One region of the Arthrobacter sp. A5 genome, then DNA from elsewhere that is predicted to be linked to it. Evidence: riboswitches for the same ligand, from Rfam matches in the RefSeq annotation. Region 1 holds a riboswitch; each other region holds the start of a gene.
What was found. A riboswitch is a leader RNA that binds a small molecule or an ion and turns the genes downstream of it on or off. The one in region 1 is predicted to bind thiamine pyrophosphate.
Positions count from the first base shown of each region.

Region 2: it holds a riboswitch for thiamine pyrophosphate, as region 1 does, so the genes downstream of both, ACLLJI_RS16375 (3-oxoacyl-ACP reductase) here and ACLLJI_RS12685 (IS110 family transposase) in region 1, are expected to answer to the same signal.
Region 3: it holds a riboswitch for thiamine pyrophosphate, as region 1 does, so the genes downstream of both, ACLLJI_RS19340 (ECF transporter S component) here and ACLLJI_RS12685 (IS110 family transposase) in region 1, are expected to answer to the same signal.

Region 1 is NZ_CP180316.1:2,670,301-2,675,709, forward strand. Features, by position in the region: gene ACLLJI_RS12660 (RNA-binding protein) at 1-47, opposite strand, end outside; gene rpsP (30S ribosomal protein S16) at 53-460, opposite strand; gene ACLLJI_RS12670 (hypothetical protein) at 649-1,086, opposite strand; gene ACLLJI_RS12675 (VOC family protein) at 1,133-2,023, opposite strand; gene ACLLJI_RS12680 (GNAT family N-acetyltransferase) at 2,307-2,822, opposite strand; TPP riboswitch at 2,872-2,981, shown strand; gene ACLLJI_RS12685 (IS110 family transposase) at 3,372-4,601, shown strand; gene thiC (phosphomethylpyrimidine synthase ThiC) at 4,627-5,409, shown strand, end outside.
Region 2 is NZ_CP180316.1:3,465,186-3,470,594, reverse strand. Features, by position in the region: gene ACLLJI_RS16385 (MarR family winged helix-turn-helix transcriptional regulator) at 578-952, shown strand; gene ACLLJI_RS16380 (DUF6855 family protein) at 1,099-1,518, shown strand; TPP riboswitch at 2,300-2,403, shown strand; gene ACLLJI_RS16375 (3-oxoacyl-ACP reductase) at 2,460-3,224, shown strand; gene ACLLJI_RS16370 (LLM class flavin-dependent oxidoreductase) at 3,236-4,588, shown strand; gene ACLLJI_RS16365 (GNAT family N-acetyltransferase) at 5,038-5,409, opposite strand, start outside.
Region 3 is NZ_CP180316.1:4,076,175-4,081,583, forward strand. Features, by position in the region: gene ACLLJI_RS19335 (ABC transporter ATP-binding protein) at 1-527, opposite strand, end outside; gene ACLLJI_RS19340 (ECF transporter S component) at 531-1,211, opposite strand; TPP riboswitch at 1,264-1,384, opposite strand; gene ACLLJI_RS19345 (DUF4235 domain-containing protein) at 1,597-1,857, shown strand; gene mnhG (monovalent cation/H(+) antiporter subunit G) at 1,854-2,306, opposite strand; gene ACLLJI_RS19355 (monovalent cation/H+ antiporter complex subunit F) at 2,309-2,569, opposite strand; gene ACLLJI_RS19360 (hypothetical protein) at 2,575-2,703, opposite strand; partial or broken gene ACLLJI_RS19365 (Na+/H+ antiporter subunit D) at 2,672-3,037, shown strand; partial or broken gene ACLLJI_RS19370 (Na+/H+ antiporter subunit E) at 3,034-3,285, shown strand; partial or broken gene ACLLJI_RS19375 (proton-conducting transporter transmembrane domain-containing protein) at 3,287-3,860, opposite strand; gene ACLLJI_RS19380 (hypothetical protein) at 3,857-4,093, opposite strand; partial or broken gene ACLLJI_RS19385 (Na+/H+ antiporter subunit A) at 4,382-5,409, opposite strand, start outside.

The sequences.
Region 1 (5,409 bases):
CTGTCAACGATCCCCCGGACCAAGTGCTCGAGCGCTTCGGAAAGCATCCTGACTACGCCTCAGTCGTCTCTGCAGCTGCTTCCGGAGCGTCGTCCTTCTTGGCCTTCGTGGTGATGGCCTCCTTGACGATGACCGAGGACTTCTCGGGAGCTACGAAGGGAACCTTGTCGGCCTTGACACGCAAGGTGCCTTCCTGGCCGGGCAGGTTCTTGAACTTCTGCCAATCACCGGTGATCTTCAGGATCGCGGCGACCTGCTCGGACGGCTGGGCGCCAACCCCAAGCCAGTACTGGGCGCGCTCGGAAACTACCTCGATGTACGAGGGGTCCTCGGTCGGGTGGTACTTGCCGATTTCTTCGATCGCACGGCCGTCGCGCTTGGCGCGCGCGTCCATAACAACGATGCGGTAATACGGTGCGCGCATTTTACCAAAGCGCTTAAGGCGAATCTTTACGGCCACTTTTGTGGTCACTCCTGGTTCTGAAGAGGGCAAACCCTATGTCACGCTCCCGTGGGGCGGGCCGATCGTTAGGGTTCTAAGGACAGGATCGGCACACGGAGAGAGGGGCCGCGCGGATCGAGTACCTTCCCATTATGCCAGATCAATCCGACCCGGGACGACAGCGCGGCCGGCCCGCCGGGCGCTGGTTATTCGGACCAGAAGTACAGGCTGATCATCGCGTCCTCGTCAGCCCCGGATGCCAGCTCGGACAGCGCACGCACCACCGGCTCGGTGACGTCCGCCGTCGTCGACATTTCCTCGGTCTGCGCCCAGGCGGCGGCCAGCGCAGTCACATCGTCCTGGTCTTCCAGATCCTTCAGTTCCGCAAAGACCACCGCCACTGCTTCCGGCACGACGAAAAGCGTGTCCAGTTCAATGTCCACCAGTCCCAGCTCGCAGTCGGTCCCCGTCGCATGGACGGCTTTGACGGCCAGTTCGGCTAGGATCTCCACATCCAGGTCCGTCAGATCCGGCACTTCCAGCCGGGACAGCTGCGTTGGCGGGGTCTTGCCCGCGTCCAGGGCATGCGCGTGGGCCACGGCACTGCGGTGGTCAGCTATGAAGAATTCCGAAAGTGTGGACAAGGCTGCGGCCTCCAACGTCGATGGTCTTGCAGCCGCCGTGCCGTACTCAGGCGCCTGCCTCAGTGTCCACAGTAACGCGGATCCGATTGTTCCACGGATCCGCGAAGACCAGTTCGGCGCCGGTGTTGGCCGCGGCGACTCCATGGTGGGCCAGCCGCTCGGCAAGAGCGCCGACGTCGTCCTTCCTGCGCAGCGCAATCAGCACCTCACCGAGTCCGAGCGTGTCCTTGCGCGGCCCGGCACCCCGGCTGTTCCAGACATTCATGGCCATGTGGTGATGATAGCCGCCGGCGGAGACAAACAGGGCCTGACCGTGCCAGCTGGCCGTCTTCTCGAAACCCAGCGTGTCCACGTAGAAGTCGTGCGCGCTCTGCACGTCACCGACCTGCAGGTGGACGTGGCCGACGGCGGCATGCTGCTGCCGCTGACCGGCCAGAACCGCTTCGGTGAGGTGCTCGTCGAGGTACTGCTGCGGGGACAGGGCCAGCGAGTCCATGGCCACCTGCCCGTCCTCCCACTGCCATTGCGTCCGCGGCCTGTCGTAGTACAACTCGATGCCGTTGCCCTCCGGATCGGTGAAGTAAAACGCCTCGCTGACCAGATGGTCGGCGCTGCCGACGAAGGCGTGCGGCTCAAACTGCGCGGCGCTGGCGACCGTGGCCGCCAGAGAGGCCTGGTCCTCGAACAGCAGCGCCGTGTGGAACAGGCCGGCCTCCCCGCGGCGGCCCACCTGCAGCCCCGGCGCCGGGGCGAGATGCACCAGCGCAGTACTTTCCCGTCCCAGGTAAAGACCGCCGTCGGCCTCAGTGACGATATCCAGGCCCAGCGCCTGCTGATAGTAGGCGGACATGACATTCATGTCCCCCACTTTAAGCAGCACGGTGCTCATGGCGAGGTCGGCCGGGAGCAGGTCCTGGGGCGAGGTGGTGGGGGTCATGTCATGCTCCTGACGGTGTCGGTGGGTGATGTGACAGCCTCGGCCGCTGCGGTGATATGCGTTGGATTCGACTGGTGGCCGACGTGCTGTTCGTGGCCCTTATCCAGATCAATTACTTGAAGCTTCAATTTATTCCATGTCGACGAAACTTCAGGTTGAAGCGTCAGTTCATGACGAGGCTTCCGGTGAAGCACCAGGGCCGGCCCGACGCCCGGTGAACCTGCCGGGGCAGCCCGACGCTGCGGTAAAACGCCGGAACCGTCCCGGACGATGAGCGGGTGCTTTACGCCTGGGGGTATTTGCCATCGAGGCTGATCCGCATCACCACACGATCCCCCAGCGCATCCAGGCCGAGCTCGCGTTCGTGATTGCGGCGCCGGAGAAGTTCCGGGCCCGGCGAACTGTCCACGGCGAAGCCGCAGCTGGCATAAAACGGCGCATTAAACGGCACGTCGGCGAAGGTGGTGAGCGTCATCGCGTGGTACCCACACTCCCTGGCCCAAGCGACCGCGGCGTGGATCAGCGCGCGGCCTATCCCGTGTCGGGCGAAGTCCGGCTGTACGGAGAGCTGTTCCAGATGGGCCTGGCCATCGACTTCCTCCAGCCTGACGAAGGCCACCGCAGGTCTGCCGGCGACCATGATGTGCAACGCCGCGGCGAACTCCGCGGCGCCGGCCCCGGACGGCATAGGGCGCGTCAGGCGCTGGCCGGCAATTTCGGTCAGGATGGTATCCGAAGCGGCCTCGATGGCCGGCAGCAGGGAAAATTCGGCCAAGGCGGCCGGACGTAATTCAAGCATGTATTGAGCCTACGACTGGCCACCGACGGTATTCCCCGTGTATGTTCGGTTACGACCACACGGGAGCCCTGTTGCAGGGGCTGAGATCGGGCTGATGCAGTCTGCGACCGTTGAACCTGTCCGGGTAATGCCGGCGAAGGAAGTGAGTACCAGCAATGAGTATTTTGCCGTTCGGCTCAGCCCAGAATCCGTCCACGGAAGACCCGAATGCCCATCCCCTTCCGGTACAGCCAGCAGTGCCAGTGCCAGTGCCGGTGCCAGCGCCGGAATGGTCCAGGCCGTCACAGGCCGCGCCCCGGAATCCCCCGGTACCTTTTTAGTAGCCCCTAATTGAGTAAGAATTGGGTTGCTGGCCTGTTGGTTCCCGGCATGATTTATGCCCCCAGTCTTCAATGATCCGGGGGGTGATGTCACCGGGATCCGATAGGTGTCAGGGGATCGCTAATAGGGACCGGACCAGCGGCAGTTTTTATCGTGGCAGGTCAGCCGTAACGTGGATGCCGACTCTTGTCGCCGCAGGACAGACCAGCGCTGTTTTACAGGTCTCGGATGCGGGAGGTTTTGAGGTTGATTAAGGATTACGAGAGTATCGATGTCTTCAGCGGAGTCGATGTCGGCAAGAGCAATCACCACGCGGTGGCGCTGGATAAATCCGGGAAGAAGCTGCTCGATAAGGCTTTGCCTCAGGACGAAGCGAAGCTGCGGGCGATCATCGACACACTGGCCAAAAACGGCACGCTACTGCTGGTCGTGGACCAGCCCGCCACCATTGGTGCGCTGCCGGTGGCGACGGCCCGGGCCGCCGGAATCCTGGTCGGTTACCTGCCCGGGTTGGCGATGCGCCGGATCGCGGATCTGCACCCCGGCGAGGCTAAAACCGATGCCCGGGACGCGTACATCATCGCCGAGGCAGCCCGGACGATGCCGCACACCCTGCGCTCGATCGAGGTCGCCGATGAGCAGATCGCCGAGCTGTCGATGCTGTGCGGTTTTGATGATGATCTGACCCAGCAGACCACCGCTACATCAAACCGTATCCGCGGGCTTCTGACCCAGATCCACCCGGCCCTCGAACGGGTGATCGGCGCACACCTGGACCACCCGGCAATGGCGGAGATGCTGGTGAAATATCCGACCCCCACCGCACTGAAGACCGCCGGCCAGGCACGGGTGGCCACGTACCTGGCCAAGTTCGCCCCGCGGGCAGGCAAACACTGGGCAGCCGATATCTTTACCGCCCTCGGCGAGCAAACCGTGGTCGTCGCCGGCACCGCCGGAGCCGGCATCGTGCTGCCCCAACTGGCAGGCATGCTCGCCGGTCTGCGTAAAGCCCGTGTCGAAGGCCATACCCGGGTCGAGGCGCTCGTGGAGGCCCACCCTCTTCACCTCGTCCTGAGCTCGATACCGGCGGTCGGGATCAGGACCGAAGCCAGGATCCTCACCGAAGTCGTCGGTAAACACTTCGCCACCGCCGGGCATCTGGCCTCCTATTCCGGACTGGCGCCGGTGACCTGGCGATCAGGGACGTCCATCCGGGGAGACCACCCCTCCAGGAAGGGCAACAAGATCCTCAAGCGCGCTCTCTTCCTGTCCGCGTTCGCCGCCCTCAAGGACCCCACCTCACGGGACTACTACGACCGAAAACGCGCCCAAGGGAAACGCCACAACCAGGCCCTGATCGCCCTGGCCCGGCGCCGCTGCGACATGCTCTTCGCCATGCTCAGAGACATGAGCATCTACGAAGAAAAAAACCCCAAAAGCGGCTTGACAAAAACATAGGGACACCTCCCCGGAACAACAACTGGTGGAGACCCAGTCCCTGAGGTCCCACTCATTGGGGTTCGTCGAGGACGCTTCGTCCGGACTGCGGGTTCCGGTAACCGAAATTGCGCTGGAGGACTCGCCCGGCGGCGTGCCGAATACGCCGTTTCGAATTTACCGGACCGCCGGGCCGGGCAGCGATCCGGTGGTTGGGCTTGAGCCGTTCCGGGCCTCCTGGGTTCAAGCCCGTCAGGATACCGAGACCTATTCCGGGCGCGGACGGACCCTCCTCGACGACGGCAAATCCGCCCAGCGCCGGGGTGCTGCCTCGGCGGAATGGCGCGGAGTTGCGCTCAAGCCGCGGCGCGCCGTCGCCAACAGAACCGTCACGCAGATGCATTATGCCCGCCAGGGCCTCATTACGGATGAAATGCGTTTTGTGGCGCTGCGCGAGAATTGCGATGTGGATCTGGTGCGTGCGGAGGTAGCCGCCGGTCGCGCCATCATCCCCAACAACGTCAACCATCCCGAGTCCGAGCCGATGATCATTGGCAAGGCGTTTCTGGTGAAAATCAATGCCAACATCGGGAACTCCGCCGTGACCAGCTCCATCGCCGAGGAGGTGGATAAGCTGCTGTGGGCTACACAATGGGGTGCCGACACGGTGATGGACCTGTCCACCGGGGATGATATCCACACCACGCGCGAGTGGCTGATCCGCAACTCGCCCGTGCCGATCGGGACGGTGCCGATCTACCAAGCGCTGGAAAAAGTCAACGGCGAGGCCAACGCGCTGACCTGGGATATCTTCCGCGACACGGTAATC
Region 2 (5,409 bases), 790 kb from region 1:
CCGGGCCGAGATTCTTTTACATCGCTGCTGCCCGTTCGGAGGCATAGACTTCGGCCTCCGTGCGCCACCGGTAATGGTGCGCCAGCTATTCCCGGAAGTGGAGGGGAACCTGCTCCATGCCGCTCCATAGAAGCGGGGACTGGACGAGCTTGACAACCATACTGAAGCCTGAGGCCGCCGAATCGGGGCCATTGACAGCACCGGAGGCGGTACGCACCGTCCCTTCGACCCGCCAAAGGCCGCCCGTGGTCATGTTGAACATCGGAAACGAGATCTCCGTAGCCCTGGCTGACAGGAGCTCGACGGCCGATTACCGGAGAGCCGCAGCAGCCAGGGCGGCCAGCTTTCCAGCCTCCATCGAGGCGGTACCCAAGGCATCCATGTTCTCGAGTATGGGCATCTGCCTGATGCGCCCTTTCAATGGGAGCCGCAAGCCCCGGCTCGAAAGCCGGACCATATTAGTAAACTAGGTTTACCGAATAAATAGTAAAGTTGCTTTATGACTCATGTCAATGCTTCCACAGCTCGAGAATCCCTGCCACACATTGCAGACCTTCTGGCCGGCGCCTTTGGGAGCATGAGATCAGCCATCAAGGCAGGGTTCATCCCGGGCCTCAGGGCCTCGCACTACCGGGTGATGTCGCTAATTCCCAAGGATGGGATCCGGCTGACCGAGTTGGCCGAGCGCGCCGCCATCACCAAAGCCGGAATCGGCCAATTCATGAAGTATCTGGAACGGGGAGGTTATGTTGGCATCGCTCCAGATCCTGCCGACAAGCGAGCCAAGGTAGTGACATTGACGGCGGCAGGAAGCGCCGCCGTGGACCTTTCGCGACACATCATCGCCGAAACCGAGCGGCGCTGGTCCGAGGCGCTAGGGGCCGAACGCTACCGGGAGCTGCGCCGCTCACTGTCCGAGATAGCTTCCCTGACCACGGGCAACGGCAGATGAAACGTGTCCACAGGCTTCAGCGTACTTGCCTGAAAGAAAGGGACTCCTTGACGGGGGCCTGCGGCCGGCGGCCTCCAGTTCGTACCCAGAACATGGGCACTCGCGTAGGATGACGGCAGGGTTCGACGACGAGGACAAGGATGCCCATGGCAACGGTTAATTGGGGAGCAGCCGGCACCAGGGAAAACCCGTGGACACTGAAGACTCCGCCGGGGACGTCTGAGTACACGATGTACCGCGACGAAGGTCCCGACCCGCAAGAGCTGGTCTGCACCGTGGGCAAGACGGTGTTGAAGTACCAGCTGCGGATTGTTGGCGAGCTGCACGCCATGCTCCGCGACCGTGGCGACTGGGTGGAACTCGGCAGCGCGGACGAACAGAAATCCGCCAAGGACGGCACGGTGGAGTCCTGGGGTCGGGCCATTACGAATCCCGTGGGTGGTTGGTATGGGCTCAAAAAGGGATATCGCGGCAGGGTCGGCATGTACCTACCTCCGCTTCTGGAAGCGCTGGGTCTTGCAGAGCTCGAACACAACCCGCGGAACAACCGCATGCGGGCGATCTAGCGCGGCACTGCTGCGAGGTCAGTGACCAGGCCGTCCTGATGGATCGGGTGTCGGGGCAGCGGGACTTGACCGTGATGTGTCAGTCAGGTCTCGATGACGAAGCCACTCTCAGACCGGCCGTCGCGCCCCCGGTAAAAAGACGTTGCTAGTGATCTGTGCGGGAATCGCGTGTTAATGGACCGAAACGGCTCTGCGGATGCTTCGCGCGTCGCGGTCCAGGCAAGCTCCCAGCAGGAGCTGAAGGCTCGTGCTGTCGACTACGGACGCCCTGAGAAGCCGGCCGCCTTCGGTGCGCCCCCGGTGACTACCGAAGTGTGCGATTCCTTGCCCATGGTCCCTTCGGTTACGGGGTTACTGGGCCTGAATTCAGGCTGAGGCACGCGCAGTGATTGTCATGGTGCCTGATTGCATCGACGGCCACCCCACGTTTACCCCACGGCAATGTCGCGGTCTGCGAGGAATCCAGGAATACCTCTACACGCAGTACATCGGCATCCCCGACCCCCACGCGGATCAGCACGCAGGCTAGCCGGCGGCGGCAGGTTTGCACTGTTGGGCCGCTAACCCCTGTATGTTGATGCGGTTATTGGAGGTGTCTGTTTTGGTGGTTTGCAGGGCCGGCCGGTCCACGGGGGTACCGGTGCCCGCGGTACGGGAGGTCCGGTGGTCGCGCCGCGGTGTCCGGGACGGGAGCCGTTTGGGAAGCGGTTCGGGCAGGGCACGGCGGCCGCACGGCCAGGTGCGGGCGCTGGTTTGGCCGCGGGATGGGTATATACTCGCTCCCAGTGACACGGGGTGCCGGGCGGCTTTATTGGCCCGGCTGAGATGACACCCGTTGAACCTGATCTAGTTGACACTAGCGAAGGGATGTCCTGCAACGGTTCGCACGGTCCTGGCGTCCGGATCGCATCCTTTCGCCTTATCCGAAGGTGAAGAAACTGATGGAACTGGCAGAACAAATTGTTCTTGTGACCGGCGGCGGGCGGGGCCTGGGCAGCAGTATTGTGCAGGCGTTCGCGGGCCGGGGGGCGCGGGTGGTCATCAATTACCGCCGCAGTGCCGAAGCCGCCGGGGAACTGGCCGCCGGTTATGGCCCCGAGCGCGCTGTTGCTCTGCAGGCTGACGTCACCGACGCCGGTCAGGTGTCGGTTTTGCTGGAGCAGGCCAGGTCCCATTTCGGTTCCGCCGTCACCACTGTGGTCAATAATGCGCTGGCCGATTTCTCGTTTAACGGGGATGCCCGCTCCGGTGCCGGGGATATTTCATGGGCGGAGTTCGAGGCACAGTTCGCCGGCAGTGTCCGGGGTGCTTTGACCACGACCCAGCAGGCTTTGGAGGGGATGCGCGGCCACGGGTTTGGGCGCATCATCAACGTTGGGACCAATCTGTTCCAGAACCCGGTGGTCCCGTACCACGACTACACCGCGGCCAAGGCCGCCCTGCTGTCCTTGACGCGCACCATGGCCAAGGATCTGGGGCAGCACAATATTGCCGTGAACATGGTCTCCGGCGGCCTGCTGCGCACCACTGATGCCAGCGCCGCAACCCCGGAGGAGGTCTTTGACTACATTGCCGCTTCGACCCCCCTGGGTAAGGTCACCACCCCGGCCGAGTTCGCCGATGCCATCTTGTTTTTCGCCTCGCCTTGGGCGCGGTCGGTTACCGGGCAGAACCTGGTGGTCGACGGCGGACTGGTCATGGACTAGGCGCCCTGGCGATGAACGGGAATCGGCAACTGCATTTGAACGCTTTCCTGCTGGGAGCCGGCCACCACGGTGCTGCGTGGCGGCGGCGCGGATCGCCGCTGGAGCAGCTCGGAGAGATCGGCTATTATGAGCGGCTCGCACAAAGCGCCGAACGCGGCTTGTTCGATGCCGTGTTTTTCGCCGACGGGCAGTCCGCCGGTGACGTCGGCGCCGGGCCGAGATGGTTTCTGGAACCGTTGACCGCGCTGGCGGCCATGGCCCGGGCAACGGAAAACATCGGGCTTATCAGCACCGTCTCGGCGACCTTTTATTCCCCTTTTCATGCTGCCCGGATGCTCGCCTCCCTGGATCACATCAGTGCCGGGCGGATCGGGGCGAACGTGGTCACGTCGATGTTCGATGCTGAAGCCCGCAATCACGGGCTGGAAGCGATGCCCGGCCACGCGCAGCGCTACGGCCGCGCTGCGGAGTTCATTGAGGTAGCGCTGGGGTTGTGGGACTCTTGGGCTGATGATGCGCTGGTTCGGGACAGGGCCGGGTTCTATGCCGATCCGGCCCTGGTCCGGCCGTTGCATCATGAGGGGGACCACTTCCGGGTGGAGGGGCCCTTGAATGTGCCCCGGGGCCCGCAGGGACGCCCCGTGCTGTTCCAGGCCGGTGCTTCCGGGGCCGGCCGGGATCTTGCCGCCCGGTACGCGGAAGGGATTTACGCCGTGGCCTACGATCTTCCCAGCGCCCAGGCCTACTATGCGGATATGAAACAGCGGATCGCTGCTGCCGGGCGTAATCCGCAGAAGGTAGCGATCATGCCCGGATTGGTGACGTATGTGGGCTCCACCGCGGCCGAAGCCCGGGCCAAACAGGACCGGACGGATGCGCTGCTGCCCACCGGAGAATCCCTGACACAGCTGGGCACGTTCGTGCAGCAGGACTGTACCGGCTGGGAGCTGGACGCCCCCGTGCCGTCCCTGCCACCGGCGGCAGAATTTACTGGGCCGCAGGGCCGTTATGCCACCATATTGCGCATTATTGAAACCGAACGTCCCACCGTGCGGCAGTTGCTGGGGCGCCTGGCCGCAGGAGGGGGCCACTGCACCATGGTCGGCACGCCGGAGCAGATCGCTGACCAGATGGAGCTCTGGTTCCGCTCCGGAGGCGCTGACGGGTTCAACCTGATGCCCCCGCTGCTGCCCGATTCCCTGGACGAGTTCGTCGATGACGTCATCCCCGTCCTCCAGCGCCGGGGACTCTTCCGCACCCGCTACACCGCCTCGACGCTGCGCGGTCATCTGGGGCTGGACCGCCCGGCTGCTGGCGCCCCACCGAACGAAGATGACCGGTCCAGCCGACTTACTGCTTCCTGAATTGTGGCAGCGGTGACGTACTTGCGTTGCCTGAACAAAACGGATTCCTTGAGGGGGGCCTGCGGCCGGCGGCCACCTGTTTGTACCCAGAGCATGGGCACGCGCGTAGGATGACGGCCGGGTTCGACGACGAGGTCAAGGATGCCCAAGGGAAACCATGAAGTGGGGAGAAGCCGGAACCTGGGAAAACCCTTGGACGCTGAAGACTCCGCCGGGGGACTAGCGCGGCGCTGCTGCATCGGCTTACGGGACGCGGGTGCTATCGGTAATTGGGCGCCGGGAACCAGGGCCAAGGGACGGTATGCGACGACCCGATACGAGCTTGTTCACGCGCACGTCGAGTTATTGAGTCAGTTTCGTAGTTGATTTCGGTTATGCGGTCAGAGGCTCGTGGTCGCGGGCTTGGTGGTCAGAGGCCAGCCTTACTGATCGAAGGTCAGCCGTGGCTGTTAGAGGCGGAGCTCGTAGAGGATGGTGTCACGCCATTGTCCGGCCCAAGGTCCGTGGGCCATCAGGGCGATGCGTTCACGTCGGCCGACTTCACGGAATCCTGCCTTGCGATGCAGGGCGCGGCTGGCGGTGTTCTCCGGGAAGATCGCGGATTGGATGGTCCAGTATCCGTTCGCACGGGCACTGTTGATGAGTTCGCTGAGCAAAATGCGGCCGATGCCACGGCCTGCCTGCTCTGGATCAACGTAAATGGAGTGTTCAACGACGCCGCGGTAGGCACCTCGGGCAGAGGTTGGTGATGCCGCTGCCCAGCCAATGATGGCACCGCCGTCAGTTGCAGTGAGGCAAAGCTCGGGTATGCGCGATGACAG
Region 3 (5,409 bases), 1.4 Mb from region 1:
AGCAGCAGCAGACCCGGCTGCATGGCCAGAATACCGGCCAGACCAAGGCGCTGTTTCTGCCCGCCGGAGAGTGCCGAGGTGGCACGGTCCAGTGGAAAATCCAGTCCGACGGCATCGAGTGCGCCGACGACCCGGCGCCAGATCTCGTCCCGGGGAACGGCAAGATTTTCCGCACCGAACGCCACATCGTCACCGATCCGCGAGAGCACCACCTGCGCTTCCGGATCCTGCTGCATCAGGCCGGCACGCCCGCGGCGGGCGGCGGGATTTTCGCCGTCGACCGTCAGCAGGCCCGACTCCGCTGCATCCTGATCCGCCCCCAGCACCCCGGCGAGGGCATGCAGCAGGGTGGATTTTCCGGCCCCCGAGGGCCCCAGCAGCAGCACGCGCTCCCCCGGGGAGATCTCCAGTTCCAGATCGTGGACGGCCTGCGCCGCGCGCCCGGAATGCTGCCAGCCCCAACCTTTCGCGGAAACCGCGGCGGCCCGAACGCCCTCCCGGGTTCCGCCGTTGTCGTAGCTAGCCATGTCCTAGAACGCAGACTCCGCCGCGGCCCGCCGGGACGCCAGATTGGCCAGCGCACCCGTCTTCGCGAGTCCGCGGACCGCAAGCCAGGAGAGCAGCCCGGCGATGAGTGCACCGGAGACCGCGCCGAAGACCAGGTAAACGGTCTTCCACGCCACATCCCATTCCGCGTTGTACCCCAGATTATCCAGAATTCCCATGGCCACACCGGCCATCGCCCCGGCCAGCAGGGCAATCGGCAGGTTGAATTTGCGGTACCGGAAGACGGCGAAGGCCAGCTCCGCGCCGATACCCTGCACCAGGCCCGACAGCAGCACGGTAAGGCCGAAATGTGAGCCAAGTAACGCCTCGACCAAGGCGGCGATAATTTCGCAGTACAGCGCCGCGCCGGGTTTGCGGATCACCAGCCCGCCGATCACACCCGCAATCAGCCAGCCGCCGCCATAGAGCCCGCCCAGCGGCGGAAAGGCCGCAGTGATAATGGAAATGCCCGCGTAGCCGGCGGACCAGAGCCAGAAAATGACGCCGACGGCGACGGCCAGGACGGAGGCGACGACGATGTCAACGACCCGCCAGTTTGAGGCGGTCCGGGCACCTGTGGCGCTGCCCAATGGCTGTGTCGATCCGGGGTCCGGCGATGTCGGTGTGGATTCGGGGCCGTTTCCGCCCGCGTGTGTCTTACTCATTGCGTTTCCTCCTTTTCAGGAGGGGCGGCAGGGTGCTTGCAGGGCACCGCATGCCGAAGAGAACTCGACTCCCTTCGCCGGTACTAGCCGGATCAGGTTCGAGGGTCTGCGGCTGTCCGCACTCTCAGCGCCCGGTTCCGTTGGACGGATCCGGCGCTCCCCTGTCGTGTTAATTGCAACTCCCAGCCTACACCGGACTCCGTGCCCGTGCGCGGCATCTCATCGGTCTCGTGCAACGGCCGCTGTTCGCGCTAGGCTGTCGGATAGCCGGTCGGCTGGGGCTTCGGTTCCGACGCCGGGCGGCATGTGCACATTTTTTCTTTTTCGTTGTGAGCGACGTTTTATCCCCACCGGGTACCGACCCGGTAAGCCCCGAGGAGGCCACATGAACATCCTGCTGAAACTGCTGGGGACCGGAGTTAGCATCGGTGCGGGGTTCCTCGCCAACAAGACTGTGGACCTGGTGTGGCAGAAAAGCACCGGGAAGAAGCCACCGAAGGACGGCACCAACCTGGAGTACAGCCTGCGCTCGGCGCTGACCTTCGCGCTGGTCTCCTCCGCCGTCGCCGCCATCATCCAGGTCATCGCCGGCCGCGGGACGCAGAAGGCAATCGCCCGGATCAACAAGAGCCCGAACGAGGTTTAGCCCGCCGGGACGGGCGCCTCAGTTTCCGGTTTCGTAGGTGTCCTGGTCAGTGTGTGTCCGGTCCGGCCTCCCACGGACCGCCTCGCGTGCGCCGCTGCCACCACGTCGTCCAGTTCGTCGACGCTGAGCATGTCCTGGCGCAGGTGCTTGGTCCGGTAGCCGGCGCGTCCGACCATGTGCGCCGAGACGGGCACGGTCAGCAGCTGGAATATCCAGGCCACCAGCAGCACCGGCAGTACCGCCCAGTCGCGTTGCTGCAGCCCCACTGCCGCCAGCAGCAGGAGCAGACCGAGCACCTGGGGCTTGGTGGCCGCATGCATCCGGCTCATCAGGTCCGGAAACCGCAATAGCCCGATGGTGGCGGCCAGGGACATCAGCGCGCCCACCAGAATGAAGATGATGCTCAGGACGTCGATGATGTCATCGACGGCTGCTGCAGGTCCGTTCATTCCTAACCTTTCCGGTCCAAGACGAAGCGTGCTACGGTCACCGAGCCGATGAAACCGATGAGGCTCAGTGCCACCAGCAGCGCCAGACTGTGCAGGTGGTGATTCACCGCCATATCGGTGGCCAGCGCCGCCCCCACGATGGCCAGCAGGACATCCGCTGCCAGCACCCGGTCCAGCAGGGACGGCCCAACTGCCATCCGGTAGATGGCGCCCGCGGCCGCCAGGGACAGAATTACCGTCACGATCACGAGCACCAACGTCATCGCGTTCATGGCTTAGCCCTGCCCGTTTCGGCCCGCAGGGCGGCCACCTCCTCTTGAGTGCCCATCACCCGGATCAGCCACGCTTCCACGCCGCGCACACGGGTGTTGGCGAGCCTGCTGACGCTGCTGGCCATGGCACGCGTCTGGAACCGCGCATTCTGGCGCACCCCACAGGACGCCGAACTGCCGGATCCCGTGCTGCTGGCCACCAAACCCGACGGGACGACGGCGCTGCGCACCAGCAAGTACGTCAGCAACACCGCGTCGGGGCGTTTCCAGGGCAAAGGCACCGTTCCGCTGCTGCCGAAAATGATGGTCGGCTCGACGATGGGGCTGGTGGGTCTGGGGCTTGCCCTGACCGTATTCGCCGGTCCGCTGTTCCAGCTGACCAATTCGGCCGCAAGCGAGATGCTGGACCGTGGTGCGTACATTGCAGCGGTGCTGGGCGGAACGGCGGCGGGCAAATGACGCGAAAAAGAGTCCCGCTCCGGCAGGAACTTCCCCTGCTGATCTGGCTGCTGATCATCTGGGGTGCGCTGTGGCGCGACTTCAGCGTGGGCAATTTGGTGTTCGGCGCCCTGATCGCACTGGGCATATCCCGGCTGTTCTACCTTCCTCCCGTCGAACTCAGCGGCCGCTTCAACGTCGTTAAGGCGTTCGTCTTTGCGCTGATTTTTATTCGGGACATCGTGACCGCGAGCTTCCAGGTGTTTTACCGACGTGCATCAGGGTCTGCGTCCCCGGGTCCAGGTGCGCCAGCTTGACGGCCAGGTCCGCCATGTTGATGGTGCCGGTGGCGGCGTAGATCATCGCGATGGCGCTCAGGAACAGCAGCGAGGACACGACGCTGACCACCACGTAGGTCACGCCGGCCCGGATCCGCTCCCCCGTACCCCCGAGGGTCATCAGTACATAGCTGGCGGTCAGCAGAATCTCAAACCCCACGTAGAGATTGAACAGATCCCCGGACAGGAAGGCATTGGAGACGCCCGCCACCAGAATCAGGTACGTCGGATGGAACACCGAAACGGGACCCTCTTCGTCGCCGTCGGCCTCGCCCTGCCCGGTCGCGTAGATCAACACGGAAAGGCTGATGGCTGCCCAGCGGAACCGCCATCGCCCCGCTCTGCCAGACGGAGGCCAGCAGCAGCACCTCCACCAGCAGCGTAAAGGCCAGCACCGAGATGCTCATGGTGCGCTGGGCACGGGGATGGCGGATCAGCAGGAAGGCCGCTGCGGCTCCCAGGAAGGGCAGGACGACGGCGAGGGGTGCGAAAGCGGTGACGTTCACTTCCGGCTCCCTCCGTCGGTGGGGCGCGGGTCTGTCCTGTGGTCACCCGGCGTTTGGGCGGCAGGCTTTTCCTCGTCGCCGAACTCCGTGGTTTCCATGGCTATCTCCGAGTCTTCTTCGGCGTCAAAATTGTCCTGCGTGGCCACCCCTGGATCCTCCACATCGTCCTGGATTTCGTCCTGCCGGCCCAGCAGCCAGGACCGGTAAATCAGCCCGAGCAGGAAGGACGTCACCGCGAAGGAAATGACAATGGAAGTCAGAATCAGTGCCTGCGGGAGCGAGTCGTTGTATTCCTGCGCCGGAATACCTTTGCCAAAATCGGCACCAAGCCGGCGTACCCGCCGGTGGACAGCAGCAGAATGTTTGTGGCATTGGCCAGCAGCACCAGCCCGAGCAGCACCCGGGTAAGACTGCGTTCCAACAGCAGGTAGATACCGGCTGCGTACAGCACGCCCATCACCAGCAGTAGCGTCATGTTCGCATTCACGGGCCCACCTCCAGCGATTCGTCCTCGATGGCCGCGGCGCCGCCGGGCTCGGTGTCCTCTTCATACTGGTCGATTTCCGCCCCAGGCTGCGCAGGACGTCCATCACCAGTCCGACCACGACCATATACACGCCGATGTCGAACAGGGTGGAGGTGACGAATTTGATGTCGCCGAAGACCGGGAGGTACAGCTCGAGAATGGCGCTCTGGAACACCTGGCTGCCCAACAGCAGCGGTGCCGACGCGGAGCAGGCCTCGATGCCCAAGCCGCTCCCGAACATCCAGCCGGCGCTGACCCGGGAGGCCTCCGCCAGTTCGAACCTGCCGCCGGCCAGATAGCGGATGGCCAGCGCCAGCCCGGCCATAAGTCCGCCCGCGAACCCGCCGCCAGGGCCGTTGTGGCCGACCAGCAGCAGGTACACGGAGAAGATAATGATGCTGTGGAACAGCAGCCGGGTGATCACCTCGAAAATAATCGAGCGCCGTTCCGGATGTCCGGGCGGACGCCACCGGACGGCCCGCGCACCCTGCCCACGCTGCCGGTCTTCACCGTTGCCGCGCGCGGCAGCCGGTCTCCGCGTCCCCGCACAAAAATCAGGCTCGCGACACCGGTGGCGGCAATTGCCAGCACCGAGATCTCCCCGAAGGTGTCCCAGGTGCGGATGTCGACCAGCGTGACGTTGACTATGTTCAGGCCGCCGCCACCCTCGTAGGCGAGTTTCGGGAAGCCCAACGACACGGGGCTGTCGACGCGGGAGCCCATAGCGGTCAGGGCAACGAAAATCATGGTGGTGCCGAATGCTGCCCCGAGCAGCAGACGGATCCAGCGGTGCGAACCGGCCGTCCGTTCCCGCAGCCTTGCCGGGAGGCTGCGCATGGCCAGCACACAGGCCACCAGAATGATCGTCTCCACCAGGATCTGGGTCAGGGCCAGATCCGGCGCACCCTGCAGGGCAAAAATCAGAGCAATGCCGTAGCCGGTGACGCTGACCATCAGCACGGCCAGGAAACGCTTGCTGGCCCGGACGGCGGCGAGCGCACCCAAAATGATCCCCACCGCGGC